DNA from 3 places in the Streptomyces sp. NPDC002564 genome. Region 1 is predicted to be linked to each of the others. Evidence: riboswitches for the same ligand, from Rfam matches in the RefSeq annotation. Region 1 holds a riboswitch; each other region holds the start of a gene.

Region 1 (6,979 bases):
CGACCTGGCGCCGACGGGGATCGCGCCGTCCGGCACCTCGAAGGCCTTGGCGTCGATGCTCAGGTTGTTGCGGTGCTTGGGCTTGACCGCGCCGTCGTCCTGGCTGATGAAGAAGTTGTCGCTCTTGCCGGTGTGCGGCTCGGTGACGGGCTTGCCGTCGACCAGGAACTGGTCGCCCTTGGTGTTCCAGTCGCCCTCGTACGCGGTGACGCTGGCGTGGATGTCGCCCTCGGTGCGGTAGAAGCCGTCGACGGGGACGGTGGTGGAGCCGTCCGGGGCCGCGGCGCGCCCCTTGGTGGAGCGCTGGATGACGTGGCCGCCCCAGAGGTAGACGTTGCGGCGGTCCGGCGCGTACTCCTCGTTCGGGCCGTCGTACTTGTAGACGACGGTCAGCGACCAGCCGCCGACGCAGCCCTGGCCGGCGGGCGCCCACACGTTGCCGACCGCGACCTCGACGGGGCTGCCGGTGGTGGCGCCCTGGAAGGCGTTGGTGACGTCGGCCTCGGCGGTGTAGTAGTGCGGGCCCTGGGTGGCGGCCGGGGAGCGGACCGCGTTCTCCACGCTCACCGTGTTCTCCGCGCCGCCGTCGACCCGGATGACGGGGGCGGTGGTGAGCGGGTCGCCGGGGGCCGGGTCCACGGGCTGGTTGCCCTCGCGGTTGAGGTCGCAGATGGTGCGCACGGTGCTGCCGAAGCGGTGCGTGCCCGCGTTGCCGCCCCAGAACAGCCGCGCGTAGTCGACCTGGGCGCCCGGCGGGATCGTCACCCGGCCGGTGCTGGAGTCGAAGGTGCCGGAGAGACCGGCGGTGTCGATGCGGCGCTCGGCGAAGTTGTTGTTGTTCTTGGTGCCCTGGGCCTGTTGGGTCTCCTTGCAGGCGGCGGCCACGTCGGCGGGGCTCGTCGGGCAGTCGAGGACCGTGTTGCCGATGGTCTTGAAGTCGCCGTACAGCGATTCGTCGTAGCGCTTGGCGAAGGGCTCGATGACCTCCGCGGACGCGGGCGTCGCGGTCACGGCGAGCGCGCCCGCCGCGACGGTGGCGGAGGCGAGCGTGAGCACTCCGGCCCGCCGCATGGCTTTCAGTGCATATCTGACCCACATAAAGGGGCAATGTAGGCAAAACGCATCATCTGCTGTGGTTGCGCCACGCGGCGGCCCCCGTGGTTACGCCACGCGACGGCCGCCGCGGTCACGCCACGCGGCGGTGCGCGTACTCGGCGACATCGGTCATCGGCGGGCGTTCCTCGGTGTCCACGGGATGGGTCCGCGGCACGAAGCCGTCCGCGCCCCGCTCGAACTGGGTCAGCTCGGGGCGCAGCAGATGGCCGCGGGCCAGGCGCAGCTGCGCCGTCCGGTAGATCGCCGCCGCCATCCGGCCCAGCGCCTGCCCGTCCTGGTGCCGGTGCCTGCGCACCCCCACATCCACCTGCGCCAGCGCGTCCAGGCCCACGGTGTGCAGCGCGTCCACCAGCAGCCCCAGCTCCACCCCGTACCCGACGGGGAACGGCAGCCGTTCCAGGAGCGACCTGCGCGCCGCGTACTCGCCGCCCAGCGGCTGGACGAACCCGGCGAGCCGCGGCCAGTGCATGTTCAGCAGCGGCCGCGCCATCAGCTCCGTGACCCGCCCGCCCTGGCCCGCCGCCGAGCCCAGCGGCCGGTCGTACATCGCCTTGACGAAGTCCACGTCCGGGTCGGTGAGCAGCGGGCCCACGATCCCCGAGACGAAGTCCGCGGAGAACTCCCGCAGGTCCGCGTCGACGAACGCCACGACGTCCCCGCTCGTGACGAGCAGCGAGCGCCACAGCACCTCGCCCTTGCCGGGGACGGGCGCGATGCGCGGCAGGATCTCGTCGCGGTGCACGACCCGGGCGCCGGCCGCCGCGGCGACCTCGGCGGTGCGGTCCGTGGAGCCCGAGTCGATCACGACCAGCTCGTCGACCAGCGGGACCCGCTCCATCAGCGCCCGGCGGATCTCGGCCACGATCTCGCCGACCGTGCCCTCCTCGTCGAGCGCGGGCAGGACGACGCTCACCGAGGTGCCGGACGCGTGCTTGGCGGCGGCCAGCCGGTCCACCGGACGGTCGGCGACCGACCAGGAACGCCTGCTCAGCCAGTGCTCGACCTCTTCCAGCACGGTCCTGGTCCTCCCATATGTGATCCATCTCGCGGTTCGGACGACTATCTCAAGGGTCCGGGGCTTCGGTTACAGTCTTGAACAACGCCGGTGACCATCGCATGTCGGGGGTCGTGGGCGTCACCACAATCGAATACCGCTCATCCAGAGGGGCAGAGGGACACGGCCCGTTGAAGCCCCGGCAACCCTCCGGTCGGACTCGTCGCGATCAAGCGCAGCGAGGCTCCCGGCTCGGGAAGGTGCCAATTCCGTCTCGCGGCGAGATGCGTCGCGAGGAAGATGAGGAGAAAGGGCCTCGCCTCCATGGCTGTGCAGACTGTCGCCACCGAAAGCACCACCTCTTCCGTAGACCTCGGCCCCGCCTCGGGACTCTCCTGCCGTGAGTGCGGCACCGCGTTCCCGCTCGGTCCGATCTTCGCCTGCGTCGAGTGTTTCGGCCCCCTCGAAGTCGCCTACGACCTGCCGCTCGGCGACCCGGAGGCCCTCCGCAAGCAGATCGAGTCCGGCCCCGCCAACATCTGGCGCTACGCCCCGCTGCTGCCCGTCCCCGCCGACGTCGCCGACAAGCCGAACCTCAACCCGGGCTGGACCAAGCTGGTCAAGGCCGACAACCTCGCCGGGGAACTCGGCATCGAGCAGGGCAAGTTGTTCGTCAAGGACGACTCCGGCAACCCCACGCACTCCTTCAAGGACCGGGTCGTCGCGCAGGCCCTGGAGGCCGCCCGCGCCTTCGGCTTCACCACCCTGTCCTGCTCCTCCACCGGCAACCTCGCGGGCGCCGTCGGCGCCGCCGCCGCCCGGGCCGGCTTCCGCTCCTGCGTGTTCATCCCGCACGACCTGGAGCAGGGCAAGGTCGTCATGGCCGCGGTCTACGGCGGCGAGCTCGTCGGCATCGAGGGCAACTACGACGACGTGAACCGCTTCTGCTCCGAGCTCATCGGCGACCCGCTGGGCGAGGGCTGGGGCTTCGTGAACGTGAACCTGCGGCCGTACTACGGCGAGGGCTCCAAGACCCTCGCGTACGAGATCTGCGAGCAGCTCGGCTGGCAGCTGCCCGACCAACTGGTCATCCCGATCGCCTCCGGCTCGCAGCTCACGAAGATCGACAAGGGGCTCAAGGAGCTCATCGCGCTCGGCCTGGTCGAGGACAAGCCCTACAAGATCTTCGGCGCGCAGGCCGAGGGCTGCTCCCCGGTGTCCGCCGCCTTCAAGGCCGGTCACGACGTGGTGCGCCCGCAGAAGCCCGACACCATCGCCAAGTCCCTCGCCATCGGCAACCCGGCCGACGGGCCGTACGTCCTGGACATCGCGCGCCGCACCGGCGGCGCGGTGGAGGACGTGAACGACGAGCAGGTCGTCGACGCGATCAAGCTGCTCGCGCGGACCGAGGGGATCTTCGCCGAGACGGCGGGCGGCGTGACGGTGGGCGTCACGAAGAAGCTCGTCGAGGCGGGGCTCATCGACCCCTCGCTGACGACGGTGGTCCTCAACACCGGGGACGGCCTCAAGACGCTCGACGCCGTCGCCGAGACGTCGCAGGCCACCGCGACGATCAAGCCGAACCTCGAGGCGTTTCGCTCCGCCGGGCTGGCCGGTTAGCCGCCGCGGGACCTGATCGCCGTCGCCCGACCGCCGGTCGCGGCCCGTCCGCGCGCCGTTCCCCGCGCCCCTTGCGGGGCGCGTCCCTCCGCCCTCCGTACTTCTGAGGTGAACCCCATGAGCGTCAACGTCCGCATCCCCACCATTCTCCGCACCTACACCGGCGGCAAGTCCGAGGTCGCCGCCGAGGGTGCCACGCTCGGTGAGGTCATCGCCGACCTGGAGAAGAACCACACCGGGATCGCCGCCCGGGTCCTGGACGACCAGGGCAAGCTGCGCCGCTTCGTGAACGTGTACGTGAACGACGACGACGTCCGTTTTGAGCAGGGCCTCGAGACCGCGACGCCGGACGGCGCGGGCATCTCGATCATTCCCGCCGTCGCCGGCGGCTGATCTTTTCGCAAGTACCCTGCGTTATCTGAATTGCCCCCTCCGTACGAGAAACGGAGGGGGCAATTCTGCATGGTTGAGCACGGTACAGTTGGGAAGCGTGCTTCGCCGTCAGTGCCGAGCGCATATACGAAGTCGGCCCGGAGCCGACAAGAAGTAGCCAAAGAGCGCTGCCCATTCGAACCTTATGCGGCTTTTGCCTGGCCCGACTTGCCCCGAATTCAGCGAATTCTTCGCATATTACCGTTCACGCGTGCCCGGAATTCTCGTCCGATTGACCTGTTGCAGACGGCAGTTGGACAGATACATTCAGCGGCGGTCGACGCGTTCCGGCGCACACCCCCATCATCCAATGGGCGGTGGAGGTCTGACCCGGGTCCGCGAAGTGCGGTCCTGTGCAAGGGCCAGTAATAGGGGAGTTAGGCATGGCTCAGGGCACCGTCAAGTGGTTCAACGCGGAGAAGGGGTACGGCTTCATCGCGGTCGACGGTGGTGCGGATGTTTTCGTCCACTACAGCGCGATCCAGATGGACGGGTACCGCACCCTTGAAGAAGGTCAGCGAGTCGAATTCGAGATCTCGCAGGGCCAGAAGGGTCCGCAGGCGGACATGGTCAAACTCGCCGTCTAGCTCGGCGCGACCGACCACCGAAGCAAGCATCGCCAGGGGCTCGTATCCCGCCAGGGGTACGGGCCCCTCGTGTGCGCCCGCGGGCGCCGGGGCGCGCGCCGGAGAGCTGTCCGAGATCCGTGAGAGGCGCTTGCACTCGCAGGGGTCGAGTGCTAATCATTGGGCTTAGCACTCTCCGCGTGAGAGTGACAGAACTTGGATCGGGTCGGTGAGGCCCGCAGGCCGGGTGGGGCAAGGAACCACAAGGGCTGCAGGCCGTCCGTCGCGGGCACCAGCACGATCCGTTTGCGTTTCCTCCCCCAAGCTCCTTGAGGGAGCTGGGGGGGACCCCCATCGTCCGGGAGGACCACTTCACATGGCCAAGATCATCGCGTTCGACGAGGAGGCACGGCGCGGCCTCGAGCGCGGCATGAACCAGCTCGCCGACGCCGTCAAGGTGACCCTGGGCCCCAAGGGTCGCAACGTCGTCCTCGAGAAGAAGTGGGGCGCCCCCACGATCACCAACGATGGTGTGTCCATCGCCAAGGAGATCGAGCTCGAGGACCCGTACGAGAAGATCGGCGCCGAGCTGGTCAAGGAGGTCGCGAAGAAGACGGACGACGTCGCCGGTGACGGCACGACGACCGCGACCGTCCTGGCCCAGGCCCTGGTGCGCGAGGGTCTGCGCAACGTGGCCGCCGGTGCCAACCCGATGGCCCTCAAGCGCGGCATCGAGAAGGCCGTCGAGGCCGTCTCCGGCGCCCTGCTCGAGCAGGCCAAGGACGTCGAGACCAAGGAGCAGATCGCTTCCACGGCCTCCATCTCCGCCGCCGACACCCAGATCGGCGAGCTCATCGCCGAGGCCATGGACAAGGTCGGCAAGGAAGGCGTCATCACCGTCGAGGAGTCCCAGACCTTCGGTCTGGAGCTCGAGCTCACCGAGGGCATGCGCTTCGACAAGGGCTACATCTCGGCGTACTTCGCCACCGACATGGAGCGTATGGAGGCGTCGCTCGACGACCCGTACATCCTGATCGTCAACTCCAAGATCTCCAACGTGAAGGACCTCCTTCCGCTGCTGGAGAAGGTCATGCAGTCGGGCAAGCCGCTGCTGATCATCGCGGAGGACGTCGAGGGCGAGGCGCTGTCCACGCTCGTCGTCAACAAGATCCGTGGCACCTTCAAGTCCGTCGCCGTCAAGGCCCCGGGCTTCGGTGACCGCCGCAAGGCCATGCTCGGCGACATCGCCATCCTCACCGGTGGCACCGTCATCTCCGAGGAGGTCGGCCTCAAGCTGGAGAACGCCGGTCTCGACCTGCTCGGCCGCGCCCGCAAGGTCGTCATCACCAAGGACGAGACGACGATCGTCGACGGCTCCGGTGAGAGCGACCAGGTCCAGGGCCGCGTCAACCAGATCCGTGCCGAGATCGAGAACTCGGACAGCGACTACGACCGCGAGAAGCTGCAGGAGCGCCTGGCGAAGCTCGCCGGCGGTGTTGCGGTCATCAAGGCCGGTGCCGCGACCGAGGTCGAGCTCAAGGAGCGCAAGCACCGCATCGAGGACGCCGTTCGCAACGCGAAGGCGGCCGTCGAGGAGGGCATCGTCGCCGGTGGTGGCGTGGCCCTGCTGCAGGCCTCCGCGGTCTTCGAGAAGCTCGAGCTCGACGGTGACGAGGCGACCGGCGCCAACGCCGTGAAGCTCGCGCTGGAGGCCCCGCTCAAGCAGATCGCCGTCAACGGTGGTCTCGAGGGTGGCGTCGTCGTGGAGAAGGTCCGCAACCTCACCGTCGGCCACGGCCTCAACGCCGCGACCGGTGAGTACGTGGACATGATCGCCGAGGGCATCCTCGACCCGGCGAAGGTGACGCGTTCCGCCCTGCAGAACGCCGCCTCCATCGCCGCGCTGTTCCTCACCACCGAGGCCGTCATCGCCGACAAGCCGGAGAAGGCGGGCGCCGCCCCGGCCGGCGGCGGCATGCCGGGCGGTGACATGGACTTCTGATCCTCGCGGATCGGCTGTTCATCGCTTCACGCGACCCGAGGGCGGCACTCCTTCTCCGGAAGGGGTGCCGCCCTCGGGCTTTTCCGTGCGCGGGCACTCACCCCGCGAACAGGGTCCGCACCGCCACGGCGAGCAGGGCGAGATCCAGGACGGTCGTCACGACCAGGGACAGCGCCGTCAGGGCGGCGAGACGGGACGGGGTCACGAAGGCTCCTCGGTACGGGGGTGCGGTGCGGGGCGTCCGGCCGG
Region 2 (6,979 bases), on a different contig from region 1:
CGACCTTCGAGCTGCGGGTCACGTCGAAACGCGTGAGATTGCCGCAGAGCGTGCAGCGCCACCGGGTGGTGGCGGTCGGCAGGGGAACCGTCATCGTGGCTGTTCGCTTCCTTCGGAGACTGCGTACGTCGACGTCTTCGGCGACCGTGGGCCCACGCCGGCTTCCATGGCGCGTAGTGCCCGTAACCCTAAGGCCTGTAAGGGGCGCCATGCTGCGCCCTCCGGTGCGGCATGGCGGTCTGGGCAGGTAGCGCCCGTTACGTCATGCTCTGTTCATGATCACCACATGGGGTTCGAAGGCGGGCCGGCTGCTCCGGGGACAGTCCGCCCCGGTCACGTACGGGCTGATCGCCGTCTGCTGCGTGGTCTTCGTCATCTCCCCGGTGTCCGGATTCAACCCCGTCTACGGCAAGGGCGACGAGCTGCTCGCCGCGCAGCAGGCCTATTTCGAGCGGTGGGGAGTGGTACCCGTCGAACTGTTCAGCGGGGTCCCGCGGGCCGCCCTCGGACCGTTCACCGCCCTGTTCGTGCACGGAAGCTGGCTTCATCTGCTCGGGAACATGCTGTTCCTGTACGTCTTCGGGGCCATGGTCGAGGAACGCATGGGGCACCTCCTGTACGCGCTCTTCTACCTCAGCTGCGGATACCTCGCCCTGCTCGCCTACGCGGCCGCGCACGCGGGCTCCGACCAGACGCTGGTGGGAGCCTCCGGGGCGATCTCCGCCGTCCTCGGCGCTTTTCTGTATCTCTTCCCGCAGGCGCGCGTCACCAGCCTCTTCCCGTTCCTCTTCTTCCTGCCGCTGCGCTTCCCCGCCTGGGTGGTCCTGCCGTTCTGGGTGACGCTGCAGTGGCTGGCGGCGGGGCAGGGCGGCAAGGGCACGGGGGTGGCCTATCTGGCGCACCTGGTGGGCTTCTCGCTCGGCTTCCTCTTCGCGTGGGGGTGGTGCGTGCGGGGGCGGCGGAGCACGCGCGGGAGGACGTCCCTGCCCGCGCGGGAGGGTGAGGCGGGAGGGCTAGAGTGAACGGCACAGCACCGGCCACCGAGGGAGACAGCCAGCCGTGATCACCGCGATCGTGCTCATCAAGACCAGCGTGGACCGGATTCCGGAGATCGCCGAGTCGATCGCCGCGCTCGACTCGGTCAGCGAGGTCTTCTCCGTCACGGGTACGTACGACCTGATCGCGATGGTGCGCGTGCCGCGCCACGACGACCTGGCCGACGTCATCCCCGGCCGGATCAGCAAGATCCCCGGCGTCGAGGCGACCGACACGCACGTCGCGTTCCGCACGTACTCCCAGCACGACCTGGAAGCCGCCTTCGCGATCGGCCTCGACTCCTAAGCCTCCCGGAGGGCCGGGTCACCGGGGCGCCCCGGTCAGACGGCGGCGCCGGTGTCCGGCACGCACCGCCCGTCCTCGGTGCGGTAGTTCCAGCGCGCGCCGTCGGCCACGAGCTCCTTGACGGCGCGCACGAACCGCTCCACGTGCTCGTCGGGGGTGCCCGCGCCGAAGCTCACCCGGATGGCGTTCAGGGACTTCTCGCCGGGCGCCGCCTCGGGCGCGCCGCACTCGCCCTGGGTCTGCGGGTCGCTGCCCAGCAGGGTGCGCACCAGCGGGTGGGCGCAGAAGAGGCCGTCGCGCACGCCGATGCCGTACTCCGCGGACAGCGCGGCCGCGAAGTGCGAGCTGTTCCAGCCCTCCACGACGAACGAGATGACGCCCACGCGCGGCGCGTCGTCGCCGAAGAGCGACAGGACCCGCACCTGCGGCACCTCGGCCAGCCCGGTGCGGACCCGCGCGATGAGCTGCTGCTCCCGGGCGACGAGACCCTCGAAGCCCGCCTCGGTGAGCGCCTTGCAGGCGGCGGCGATCGCGTACACGCCGATGACGTTCGGCGAACCGGCCTCGTGCCGGGCCGCGCTGTCGTGCCACTCCACGTCCACTCCGCCGTCCGTGCGCCGCGCCACCTTGCGCGAGGCGCCGCCGCCCGCGAGGTAGGGCTCGGCGGTGCGCAGCCAGTCGGAGCGGCCCGCGAGGACACCGGAGCCGAAGGGCGCGTACAGCTTGTGCCCGGAGAAGGCGACCCAGTCGACGTCCAGCTCGTCGATGGAGACCGGGTGGTGGGGGGCGAGCTGCGCGGCGTCCAGGACGATGCGGGCGCCGTGGGCGTGCGCGGCGGCGGCGAGCTCCTTGACGGGCCACAGTTCGCCGGTGACGTTCGAGGCGCCGGTCACGCAGACCAGGGCGGGGCCGTAGGGGTCGCGGTCGGCGAGGGCGTGCTCCAGGGTGCGCACGGCGTCGCCGGGGGTGCGCGGCGCGTTGAGGTAGGTGACGCGGGCGTCCCGCCACGGCAGGAGCGAGGCGTGGTGCTCGGTCTCGAAGACGAAGACCTGGCAGTCCGCGGGCAGCGCGGCGGCGAGCAGGTTCAGCGAGTCGGTGGTGGAGCGGGTGAAGACGACCTGGTCGTCCTCGCGGCAGCCGAGGAACTCGGCGACCGTCGTACGGGCGTTCTCGAAGAGGTCGGTGGAGAGCTGCGAGAGGTAGCCGGCGCCGCGGTGCACGCTGCCGTAGTACGGCGCGTAGGCCGCCACGTCGTCCCAGACCCGCTGCAGCGCCGGGGCGCTCGCCGCGTAGTCGAGGGCCGCGTACGTCACCTCGCCGCCGGTGACCAGCGGCACGGTGACGTCACGGCCGAGGACGGCCAGCGGGGCACAGACGGACGAGTCGGCGGCAACGGCGGAAACAGACATGGCGAACTCCCGGAAGAGACAAGTGAGTTCACTGCGACGACGGCCGCGCGACGAGGGCTGCGGCGGTGCAGTGATGAAGAGAAGAAGGGTGCGCGGAAAAGGGGCCGGAAGGCCCTAGCACATTCGCTTGCTCACGAGACTGCTCCCTTGAGGACCAGGACCCCAGGGTTCGCAGGGGTCCGCGCTTGCCACGGACCTTGCTGTCCACGGCCTGGTCTTCACCCGGGGCACCCCGCCACGGACGGAGGGTTGCCGGACAGCGGGCCGGGGCCGTAGTCGCTGTCACTCATGACCTGTGCAGCATCCTGCCATACGATCTTCGGCGCGCAAGGCGCAGTCCAGGATCCGGACTGCGCCGTGCGTCACACCGATACCGCGTCCCGGGGACTCCCCCGGGGCCTGTCAGCGGTTGCTGGCGGACACCCAGCGCTCCAGGGCCTGCTTCGCGGCCCCCGAGTCGATCGCCTGCGCCGCGCGGTCCATGCCGGCCCTGATCTGGGCCACCAGCGGCTCGTCGGTCGGCGTGAGGGCGACCAGCGCCGCCGCGGAGTTCAGCAGCACCGCGTCCCGTACCGGGCCGCGCTCGCCGTCGAGGAGGCGCAGGGCCACCTCCGCGTTGTACGAGGCGTCGGCGCCCCGCAGCGCCTCGACGGGCACCAGGTCGATCCCGACGTCCCGCGGGTCGAAGGCCTCCTCGCGCACGGCGCCGTCCCGCACCGTCCAGACCCGGGAGGTCGACGTCGTGGTCAGCTCGTCCAGCCCGTCGTCGCCGCGGAAGACGAGGGAGGAGTGCCCGCGCTCGGCGAAGACGCCGGCCACGATGGGGGCCATCCGGGGGTCGGCGACGCCGACGGCCTGGGCCCGCACCCGGGCGGGGTTGGTGAGCGGGCCGAGCAGGTTGAAGACGGTCCGGATGCCGAGCTGGCTGCGTGCCCCGCCCGCGTGCCGCAGCGCCGGGTGGAACTTCACGGCGAAGCAGAACGTGATCCCCGCCTCGTCCGCCACCTCGACCACCCGCTGGGGGGTGAGGTCCAGGTTGACGCCGAGCTTCTCCAGGACGTCGGAGGCGCCGGACGCGCTGGAGGCGGCGCGGTTGCCGTGCTTGACGACCTTCGCGCCGGCGCCCGCGACGACGATCGCGGACATGGTCGAGATGTTGACGGTCTTGGCGCCGTCGCCGCCGGTGCCGACGATGTCGACGCTGGGGCCGGGCACGTCGATGACGTTGGCGTGCGCGTACATGGCGCGGACCAGGCCGGAGATCTCCTCGACGGTCTCGCCCTTGGCCCGCAGCGCCACCACGAAACCGGCGATCTGCGCGTCGGTGGCCTCGCCCCGCATGATGCGGTCCATGGCCCAGGCCGTGTCGTCGGCGCTCTGGTCGCGCCCGTCGAGCAGGCCGTTCAGGACGTCGGGCCAGGAACGGCCCGCCGCGGTGTCGCCTCCTGCGGGGGTCACAGCGCTCATAGCCGCTCCTGGTCTTCTTCGTCCGTAGGGCAAGGAAACACCCCCGCACGCGGGGGTGGGACCACCCTATCCAGCCTCCGGGACGGCAAAGAGCCCCGTCCATGCAATGGACGGGGCTCCTGCCGTGGCGACCGTGGTGGTCCCCCGCCCGGACGAGGCCGGGAGGGGGCGGTCAGTGCTTCACAGCATCAGGTGATCAGTGGTGACCGTGGCCGCTCGTGATCTCCTTGTACTCGTCGGCGGTGGGCTTGGGGATCTGGTTGTTCTCCCCGTAGTAGCCCTTCGAGAGCTTCGCCCGGAGCTTCTGCGTTCCGGACAGCTTGCGCTCCACGCCGTTCTCGTCGACCGACGGGCCGATCTCGACCGGCTGGTACTGCTCGTGCGCCGTGAGCGTGTGCAGCTGCTCGCGGCTGAGCGGCTCGTGGACCTCGATGAACTCACCGTGCGGCAGGCGCTTGATGATGCCCGACTCGCGGCCGTGCAGCACCTTGTCCTTGTCGCGCCGCTGCAGACCCAGGCAGATCCGCTTGGTGACGATGAAGGCGAGGACCGGTCCGACGAAGAAGCCGATCCGGACGAACCAGGTGATGGCGTTCAGCGACAGGTGGAAGTGGGTGGCCCACAGGTCGTTGCCACCACCGACCAGCATGATCATGTACGCCGTCAGCCAGGCGACACCGAAGGCCGTACGGGTCGGGGCGTTGCGCGGGCGGTCCAGGATGTGGTGCTCGCGCTTGTCGCCGGTGACCCAGGACTCGATGAACGGGTAGACCGCGATGGCCACGAGGACCAGCGGGAAGACCACGACCAGCGGGATGAACACGCCCAGGGCGAGCGTGTGGCCCCAGAGGTTGATCTCCCAGCCCGGCATCACACGGATCAGGCCCTCGGCGAAGCCCATGTACCAGTCGGGCTGGGCGCCGGTGGACACCTGGTCCGGGCGGTACGGGCCGATGGCCCAGATCGGGTTGATCGAGGCGATGGCCGCGATGACCGCGATGACACCGAAGACCAGGAAGAAGAAGCCTCCGGCCTTGGCCATGTAGACCGGCAGCAGCGGCATGCCGACGACGTTCTTGTTGCTCTTGCCGGCGCCCGCGTACTGCGTGTGCTTGTGGTAGAAGACCAGGATCAGGTGCGCCACCACGAGGCCGAGCATGATGCCCGGCAACAGCAGGATGTGGACCGAGTAGAACCGCGCCACGAAGTCGCCGCCGGGGAACTCCCCGCCGAACAGGAACATCGACAGGTAGGTGCCGACGATCGGCATCGACAGGATGGCGCCCTGCATGAAGCGGACACCGGTGCCGGAGAGCAGGTCGTCCGGGAGCGAGTAACCGGTGAAACCGGTGAACATGCCGAGGACGAACAGCAGGAAGCCGAACAGCCAGTTGACCTCACGGGGCTTGCGGAACGCACCCGTGAAGAACACGCGCATCATGTGCACGAACATGCCGGCGAGGAAGATCAGCGCCGCCCAGTGGTGGATCTGCCGGATCAGCAGACCACCGCGCACATCGAAGGAGATGTGCATGGTCGAGTTGAACGCCTCCGACATCAGCTGTCCCTGCATCGGGATGTAGCTGCCGGAGTACTCCACCTCGTTCATCGACGGGTGGAAGAACAGCGTCAGGTACACACCCGTGAGGATGATGATGATGAAGCTGTAGAGGCAGATCTCACCGAGCATGAAGGACCAGTGGTCCGGGAAGATCTTGCGCATGTTGGCCTTGGCCAGGGAGTAGATCCCCAGCCGGCCGTCGGCCCAGTCCGCGACCCGCTCACCGGCGGGCGCTTTCTGGCGCTTGTCGGTCGAAGAAGTGGTGGTGGTGCTCATCCGCGCTCCCAGAAGGCAGGACCGACGGGCTCTTCGAAGTCGCCGAGCGCCTCGAGGTAGCCCTTTTCGTTCACGCCGATGCGCAGCTGCGGCAGGGCGTGGCCGGCCGGGCCGAAGATCACTCGGGCACCGTCGGAGAGATCGAAGGTGGACTGGTGGCACGGGCAGAGGACGTGGTGCGTCTGCTGCTCGTACAGGGAGATCGGGCAGCCCACGTGGGTGCAGATCTTGGAGTACGCCACGATGCCCTCGTGCGACCACTCCAGCTCGCGCTTGTCCTTGATGTTCTCCGGCTGGATCCGGACGATCATCAGGGCGGCCTTGGCGATCTGGGTCTGGAAGTCGTGGTCGTGCTCGGACATGCCCTCGGGCATGGCGAAGGTCAGCGAACCGACGGCCACGTCGGCGGGCCGCAGCGGCTCGTGGGTGTTCATGTTCACGAGCATCTTGCCCTTGGCCCACTTGGTGTGCCGCAGCTTGTCCTCGGGCAGCGGCCCGAGGTCACGCAGCAGGACGACACCGGAGAGCGGGACCAGGGCCAGCGCGCCGAACATCGTGTTGCGGATCAGCTTGCGCCGACCGAAACCCGACTCCGCGGCGCCCTGCTTGAAGTCCTCCATGACCTTGGCACGGACCTCGGGCTCCGCCGCGATCTCGTGCCGCTCGTCGGCCATCTCCACGTCGGACATCAGGGTGCGGGCCCAGTGGACCGCGCCCGCGCCGATGCAGAACAGCGCCACGCCGAGGGTCAGGCCCAGGGCGAAGTTCAGGCCGCTGATGTGCCCGATCGGGAAGACGTAGATGCTCTTGTCCGCCGGGATCGCCACGTACGAGGCGATGAAGCCCACCGTCGCGATCATCGACAGCGTGAACAGGAACGCCACGGCTCGCTCGGAGCGCTTGGCGGCCCGCTCGTCGATGTCCT
Region 3 (6,979 bases), on a different contig from region 1:
GAGCCGGCCGCCGACCGCGGCGACCCGTTCGCGCAGTCCGATCAGACCGAGCCCGCCGTGGCCGCCCGGCGGCGTGCGGTCACCGGAACGGCCGCTCCCGCCGGGCCCGTTGATCACCTCGACGTACAGCACGTCGGTGCGCACGGCGCCCGAGATGCGCCCGGCGCCGGTGTCGTCGCTGCTCTCGGCGTCGGCGTCGTCGGCGGGGTGCGTGGTGGTGTCCGTCGTGATCCGCACCCGCACGTCCGCCGCGCGGGGCGCATGCCGGGTGACGTTGGTGAGCGCCTCCTGGACGACGCGGTGCACGGACGTCCCGACCTCGGGCGCGAGCGTGGCGGCGCGGGCCCGCGCCGAGACCTCCAGGGTGGCCGCGTCCCCGTGGGCGGCGACCAGCGCGGCCACCTCGGTGAGCAGGTCGTCGGGCCGGGTGGTGGCGCCGGGCTCGGCGCGCAGGACGTGCACCAGGCGCCGCATCGAGTCCAGGGTCTCGCCGCCGGCCCGCTCGATCCCGGCGAGCAGCGGATCGAGCTGGTCGGGGGCGACCTCGCGGATCGCGCGGGCGGCCTGGGCCTGCACGACGATGCCGGTGACGTGGTGGGCGACGAAGTCGTGCAGGTCGCGGGCGATACGGCGGCGCTCCTCCTCCTGCGTGGCGGTCACCGCGAGGGCCCGCCGGGTGTCCAGGGAGCGCAGATAGCCGCCGAGCGCGAGGGCGCCGCCCGCCGCCACGGTGAGCAGGAAGGCGAACGTCTCGACCTCGGACTGCAGCCCCGTACGCACCGGCGCGGCCACGACCGCGACGGCGAGCAGCGGGCAGAGCACGTACGCGGCAGGCAGCCGCGCGGTCCGTGCCGTGACCGTGAGCAGCGCGAGGAGCGCGAAGGACTCCAGGACGCCCCAGCTGCTGAGCCGGACGTCACCGAGCACCAGCCCGAGGGTGAGCCCACCGGAGACGAGCGCCGCGCCGCCCGCCCGCACCTCGATGCCCGGCCGGCCCCGCACCCCTCCCAGGAACAGGACGGCGACGGCCAGCGGCCCGGTGACGAGCGGCAGCACGCAGAGGTCCGGCCTGCCCGACACCAGGTCGAGCAGCCAGAGCAGCACGGCGGGCACGGCGAGGAGCAGTGCCTTGCGGGGCAGGGGCCGGGCGGTGCCGGGCCGGGGCGTGCCGGACCGGTAGCGGTGATCATCCACGTACCGAATGTACGCATCGGGGCGTATCCGGCAGATCGGCCGAAAGCATGAGCGGTGCGGTGCTGATCGACCGAAGGGCCGAGGCGCGAGGGGTGCGGGGGCGGCGAGAGTGGAGCCAGTCACTCCGCCTCCGGCCGGAGCACCCCCAGCCCCAGCCCCCCCCCCAGCACCCCGCACCTGAAGAAAGCGACCACCATGACCCGCACGGCCACCCCCTTCCGCTCGCGCACCGCACTCTGCGCGCTCGGCGTGACCGCCCTCGCCGTCTCGCTGACCGCCTGCAGCGGTTCCGCCAACCCCTTCGACGACCACGAGGAGAAGGCGTCGTACGGGGAGGGCGCGGCGGCGAAGAGCGCCCGCGCCTCCGTGCCGCGCTGGCTCCCCGACGACGCGAGCGACATCAAGTACGTGATGTCGACCACGGGCGACGACCGGATCATCCGGTTCCGGACGCCGGACGGAACGTTCCCGGCCGCCTGCAAGCCGGGCAAGGCGCAGGGCGAGCCGCGCCTGAAGGCCGACTGGTTCCCCTCCGACCTGGCCTCGAAGGCGGACACGAACTGCGGTACCTGGTCCGGCGCGGCGGTCGACGGGGTGCTGTACGCCTGGCAGGACAAGGACGTGGTCAAGAAGGCGGCGCGCTGACCGCGACGGAGCCGCCCGCAGCATAGACCTGCGCCGGACGCGCTCTGCGACCGGAGTCGGATCCGCGGCGCATCGGCGGCGTATTAGCGTGGAGCGGACAGATCGACCGACAGGATCCGAGGTGCCCGGCCCATGCCAAGCCGCAGCGAGAGCCGTACCGAACTCATCGAGTCACTCATGGAGCGGTTCCCGCACGTGCCGCGGGAAGCCGTGATCAAGGAGGATCTGCTGCGCGGCGGCATGGCCTTCGACGAATCGGCGCTGAGCGACAACGAAGGCGGCGAGGTCAAGCCGAAGTCGTACTTCATCTTCTCCTTCGACCACGGCACCCTTCCCGAGCTGGGCGCCGCGGCGCTGCGCCGCCCGCCGGAGGAGATCGTCCTGACCGGCGGCCCCTACGGGCTGCGCCGCACCGTCGTCTCGGTGCGCGTGAACCCGGCCTCGCCCTACCGGGTGGCCGCCGACGACAACGGCGTGCTCGGCCTCTACCTGGACGGCGTGCGGATCTCCGACGTCGGCCTGCCGCCGATGCCGGACTACTACCGGCACACCCTGGAGAACGGCAAGTCCGTGATGGAGGTGGCGCCCACCATCCAGTGGGGCTACCTCATCTACCTCACGGTCTTCCGCGTCTGCCAGTACTTCGGCGCCAAGGAGGAGTGCCAGTACTGCGACATCAACCACAACTGGCGCCAGCAGAAGGCGGCGGGCCGTCCCTACACGGGCGTGAAGCCGATGGACGAGGTGCTGGAGGCCCTCGCCATCATCGACAAGTACGACACCAACAAGTCGTCCACCGCGTACACGCTCACCGGCGGCGCCATCACCACACAGCTCCAGGGCAAGGACGAGGCCGACTTCTACGGCCAGTACGCCAAGGCCATCGAGGAGCGCTTCCCCGGCCGCTGGATCGGCAAGGTCGTCGCCCAGGCGCTGCCCAAGGCGGACGTGCAGCGCTTCCACGACTACGGCGTGCGGATCTACCACCCCAACTACGAGGTGTGGGACCCGTACCTCTTCGAGCGCTACTGCCCCGGCAAGGAGCGCTACGTGGGCCGTGACGAGTGGCACCGCCGCATCCTGGACTCCGCCGACGTGTTCGGGCCGCGCAACGTCATCCCGAACTTCGTGGCGGGCGTGGAGATGGCGGAGCCGTTCGGCTTCAAGACGGTCGACGAGGCCATCGACTCCACCGTCGAGGGCCTGCAGTACTTCATGTCGCGCGGCATCACGCCCCGCTTCACCACCTGGTGCCCGGAGCCCACGACGCCGCTCGGCAAGGCCAACCCGCAGGGCGCCCCGCTGGAGTACCACGTGCGTCTCCTGGAGGCCTACCGCGCGACGATGGAGGCCAACGGCCTGTCCTCGCCGCCCGGATACGGTCCGGCCGGACCCGGCAACGCCGTCTTCTCGGTGAGTTCCTTCATGGACAGCCTCCCGGCGGAGGCGGCCGCCCCGGAGGACGCCGTCATCCCGGAGAAAGCTTCTTAGCCGCGTAGCCGCGTAGGTGCGGAATCGCGGAATCGCGTAGTCGCGGAGCCCCGTCGATCCGTGCCGCAGGAGCCCTGTCCGGGCCGCGAAAAATGCCCGGGCAGGGCTCCTGCGCATCGTGTTACGGTCGGCACGGGTCACGAGTTCCAGCGCCAAGCCCCGGCTCGCTGGACGGCACCCCGCTCCGTCGCGGGTGCCCCGGGTGACGACCCGCCCCGTGCGACGTGCACGGGGAACGGCGGATCACCGGGGTCGGCGACACCCGGGGTCCACGACTCCGGAGGCGCACCATGACGCACCCGCACGACACCTGCGACACCTACACCCCCGGCCACCAGGTCCACTGGATCCAGGCACGCGAGAGCGCGAAGGACCCCGGCCCGGAGGTCGACGTCCTGCTGTCCTCGCACGACGTCGCGGACGACGGCCGGATCTCCCTGCACGTGCTCGGCCCGACCCGGGGCGTGCCCGCCGCCCTGTGGACCCACGACCCCGAGCACCTGCGCCGCCTGCTGCGCGAGCACCGGGGCCTGGCCAGGTGGCAGCCCCGCTGGAACCTGCTCAGGCTGCGCCGCGACACCGTCGGCAGCACGCTGGTCTGCGTCGCCCCGCAGGAGCCGGGGCACTGACCCCGGCCGCGACCAGGCACGTACGGGACCTCCCGGCGGCCGGCGAAGATCACCGCTTCGTAGGATGACGAGGTGATCCGGACGCGGGCGATCCCCGCGTCCGGGCGGCGCGACAGTCAGCCACCCAGAGCCGGAGGTCCCCCGTGCAGCACCACCCCGTCACCGTCGTCACCGGCGGCAGCCGCGGCATCGGCGCGGCCGTCGGCGCCCGCCTCGCCCGGGACGGCCACGACGTCGTCCTCGGCTACCACGCGGACGAGCGGGCCGCCGAACAGGCCGCCGACGCCGTCCGTGCGGCGGGCCGCCGCTGCGTCACCGTACGGGCCGACACCGCCGACGAGGCCGACGTCGACCGCCTCTTCGACACCGCGGCGGCCGAGCTCGGCCCCGTCACCGGCCTCGTCAACAACGCCGGGATCGGCGCCCCCGTCGGCCCGCTGGCCGACGCCGACGCCGCCGGCCTGCGCCGGGCCCTGGAGGTCAACGTCCTCGGCTACCTGCTCTGCGCCCGGCGCGCGGTGCGCGACATGAAGGGGCGCGGCGGCGCCGTCGTGAACATCTCGTCCGCGGCGGCCACCCTCGGCGCCCCGGGCGAGTACGTCCACTACGCGGCCGCCAAGGGCGCCGTCGACACGATGACGGTCGGCCTGGCCAAGGAGGTCGCGCCCGACGGCATCCGCGTCAACGCCGTGGCCCCCGGCGTGATCTGGACGGAGTTCCACGCCGACCCCGAGCGCCCCGCGAAGCTCGCGTCGGGCATTCCGCTGGGCCGCTCCGGTCAGCCCGAGGAGATCGCGGCCGCGGTCGCCTGGCTGCTCTCGGACGAGGCCTCGTACGCGACCGGGACGGTGCTGCGGGTGGCGGGCGGCCGGTGATCCCGGCGAGGGCATCCACTCGTACGCTGTGCACATGATCAGCGGAGAGAGCGCCCTCAGCCAGGACGTCGTCATCCGGCCGGTGTCGCCCGACGACGCGGCCGCCCTCGCACGCGCCTACCGCCGCAACCGCGCGCACCTCGACCCCTGGGACCCGGACCGCCCCGACTCCTTCTACACCGAGGAGGGCCAGGCCGAACGGGTCCGGGGGCAGCTCGTGGACGGCCGCGCGGGCCGGTCCGCGCACTGGGTGCTCGCGAGCGGCGACGAGATCGTCGGCCATGCCGCCGTGTCCCACATCGTCCGCGGCCCCGCCCACAGCGGGAGCCTCGGCTACTGGATCGACGCGGCACAAGTGGGGCGCGGCCTCGCCTCCGCCGCCGCGCTGTACGTCTGCGCCGCGGCGGACGGCCAACTGGGCCTGCACCGCCTGGAGGCGGGCACCCTGCTGCACAACTCCGCCTCGCAGCGGGTCCTGGAGAAGTGCGGCTTCGAGGAGTTCGGGGTCGCGCCGCGCTACCTGTACATCAAGGGCGCGTGGCGCGACCACCGGCTCTTCCAGAAGATCCTCAACGACCGTCCGGTGTAGGCCCGTACGAGCCCGTCAGGACCCACCGGACCCGGTACGGGCCGGCCCGTGGGACGGAACACCCCACGGGCCCGCGGGACTCAGACGATGTTCTCCGCGACCTCCGCCTGCTCACGGTCCGAGCCGTACGCCTGCGGGGTGCTGTACGAGCGGCGTGCCACGAACCACCACACCGTGGCCAGGAGCAGCACCGCGGCCAGGGCGATCGAGGCGTAGTTCATCGAGTCGACCGTGACCGGGGAGACCTGCGGCAGGCAGAAGAGCACGGTCACGAACGCCACCCAGATCACCGCGATCCAGCCGACCGGCTTGCTCCAGCGGCCCAGGTTCCACGGCCCCGGCTGGAAGCGGTCGCCCGCGCGCAGCCGCAGGAAGATCGGGATGGCGTACGCGGGCGTGATGCCGATGACGTTGATCGCCGTCACCGCCGTGTACGCGGTCGTGGAGTACAGCGAGGGCAGCGCGATGACCGCGGCCAGGCCGACCGACAGCCACACCGCGGGGACCGGGACCTGGGTGCGCGAGCTGACCTTGCGCCAGATCGCGGAGCCCGGCAGCGCGTTGTCGCGGCTGAAGGCGAACACCATGCGGCTCGCGGCGGCCGTCTCGGCGTTGCCGCAGAACAGCTGCGCCACGATCACGATGAGCAGCAGCGCGGTCGCCCCGGACTCGCCGATCGCGTCGATCATGATCTGGGCGGGCGGCACGCCGGTGTCGGTGGCGAGCGTGCCCGCGTAGTTCTGGATGGCGAAGGTCAGACCGGCGAGCAGCACGAAACCGGCGATCCACGACGCCCAGATGGCGCGCACGATGCCGCGGGCCGCGGACACCGACGCGTTGGACGTCTCCTCCGACAGGTGCGCGGACGCGTCGTACCCGCAGAACGTGTACTGGGCGAGGAGCAGGCCGATCGCCGTCACGTAGAGCGGGTTGTCCCAGCCCGTGTTGTTCACGAACTCGCCGAACACGAACGACGGCGACTGGTGGTGGTCGGGCACGATCGCGAGGACGCCGACGATCACGGCGACGCCGGCCACGTGCCACCACACGCTGATCGAGTTGAGCAGGCTGACCAGGCGCACGTTGAAGAGGTTCAGGACGGCGTGCAGGAGCAGGATGCACAGGAAGATCAGGAACGTCTTCTCGGGGGTCGGCGTGAAGCCGAACTTCAGGTTCAGGAAGGCGCCGGTGAACAGCGCGGCACCGTAGTCGATGCCCGCTATCGCGCCGAGCAGCCCGAGCAGGTTCAGCCAGCCCGTGTACCAGCCCCAGCGGCGTCCGCCGAGCCGGTCCGCCATGTAATAGAGGGCGCCCGACGTCGGGTAGGCGCTGGTGACCTCGGCGAGCGCCATGCCCACGCAGAGCACGAACAGGCCGACGCCCGCCCAGCCCCACAGCATCACGGCCGGGCCGCCGGTGTTGAGGCCGAAGCCGTACAGGGTCATGCAGCCGGACAGGATGGAGATGACGGAGAAGCTGATGGCGAAGTTGCCGAAGCCGCCCATGCGACGGGCCAGGACGGGCTGGTAGCCGAGCTCTCTGAGCCGCTCTTCCTC

Evidence for each region. A riboswitch is a leader RNA that binds a small molecule or an ion and turns the genes downstream of it on or off. The one in region 1 is predicted to bind S-adenosylmethionine.
Region 2: linked by a shared signal. The riboswitch ahead of ACFYXE_RS11995 (aminotransferase class V-fold PLP-dependent enzyme) and the one ahead of thrC (threonine synthase) in region 1 are both predicted to bind S-adenosylmethionine.
Region 3: linked by a shared signal. The riboswitch ahead of ACFYXE_RS07965 (hypothetical protein) and the one ahead of thrC (threonine synthase) in region 1 are both predicted to bind S-adenosylmethionine.

What each region holds. Positions count from the first base shown of each region.
Region 1 covers NZ_JBIARE010000006.1:141,583-148,561, forward strand. The annotation lists gene ACFYXE_RS22305 (hypothetical protein) at 1-1,071, opposite strand, end outside; gene ACFYXE_RS22310 (glucosyl-3-phosphoglycerate synthase) at 1,187-2,131, opposite strand; SAM riboswitch class I at 2,269-2,417, shown strand; gene thrC (threonine synthase) at 2,411-3,730, shown strand; gene ACFYXE_RS22320 (ubiquitin-like small modifier protein 1) at 3,848-4,123, shown strand; gene ACFYXE_RS22325 (cold-shock protein) at 4,546-4,749, shown strand; gene groL (chaperonin GroEL) at 5,105-6,730, shown strand.
Region 2 covers NZ_JBIARE010000003.1:91,135-98,113, forward strand. The annotation lists gene ACFYXE_RS11980 (hypothetical protein) at 1-94, opposite strand, end outside; gene ACFYXE_RS11985 (rhomboid family intramembrane serine protease) at 276-1,022, shown strand; gene ACFYXE_RS11990 (Lrp/AsnC family transcriptional regulator) at 1,060-1,341, shown strand; gene ACFYXE_RS11995 (aminotransferase class V-fold PLP-dependent enzyme) at 1,377-2,750, opposite strand; SAM riboswitch class IV at 2,927-3,044, opposite strand; gene trpD (anthranilate phosphoribosyltransferase) at 3,153-4,217, opposite strand; gene ACFYXE_RS12005 (cytochrome bc complex cytochrome b subunit) at 4,414-6,054, opposite strand; gene ACFYXE_RS12010 (Rieske 2Fe-2S domain-containing protein) at 6,051-6,979, opposite strand, start outside.
Region 3 covers NZ_JBIARE010000002.1:315,719-322,697, forward strand. The annotation lists gene ACFYXE_RS07950 (sensor histidine kinase) at 1-1,194, opposite strand, end outside; gene ACFYXE_RS07955 (hypothetical protein) at 1,390-1,839, shown strand; gene ACFYXE_RS07960 (radical SAM protein) at 1,972-3,330, shown strand; SAM riboswitch class IV at 3,466-3,575, shown strand; gene ACFYXE_RS07965 (hypothetical protein) at 3,621-3,959, shown strand; gene ACFYXE_RS07970 (SDR family oxidoreductase) at 4,103-4,834, shown strand; gene ACFYXE_RS07975 (GNAT family N-acetyltransferase) at 4,869-5,423, shown strand; gene ACFYXE_RS07980 (amino acid permease) at 5,504-6,979, opposite strand, start outside.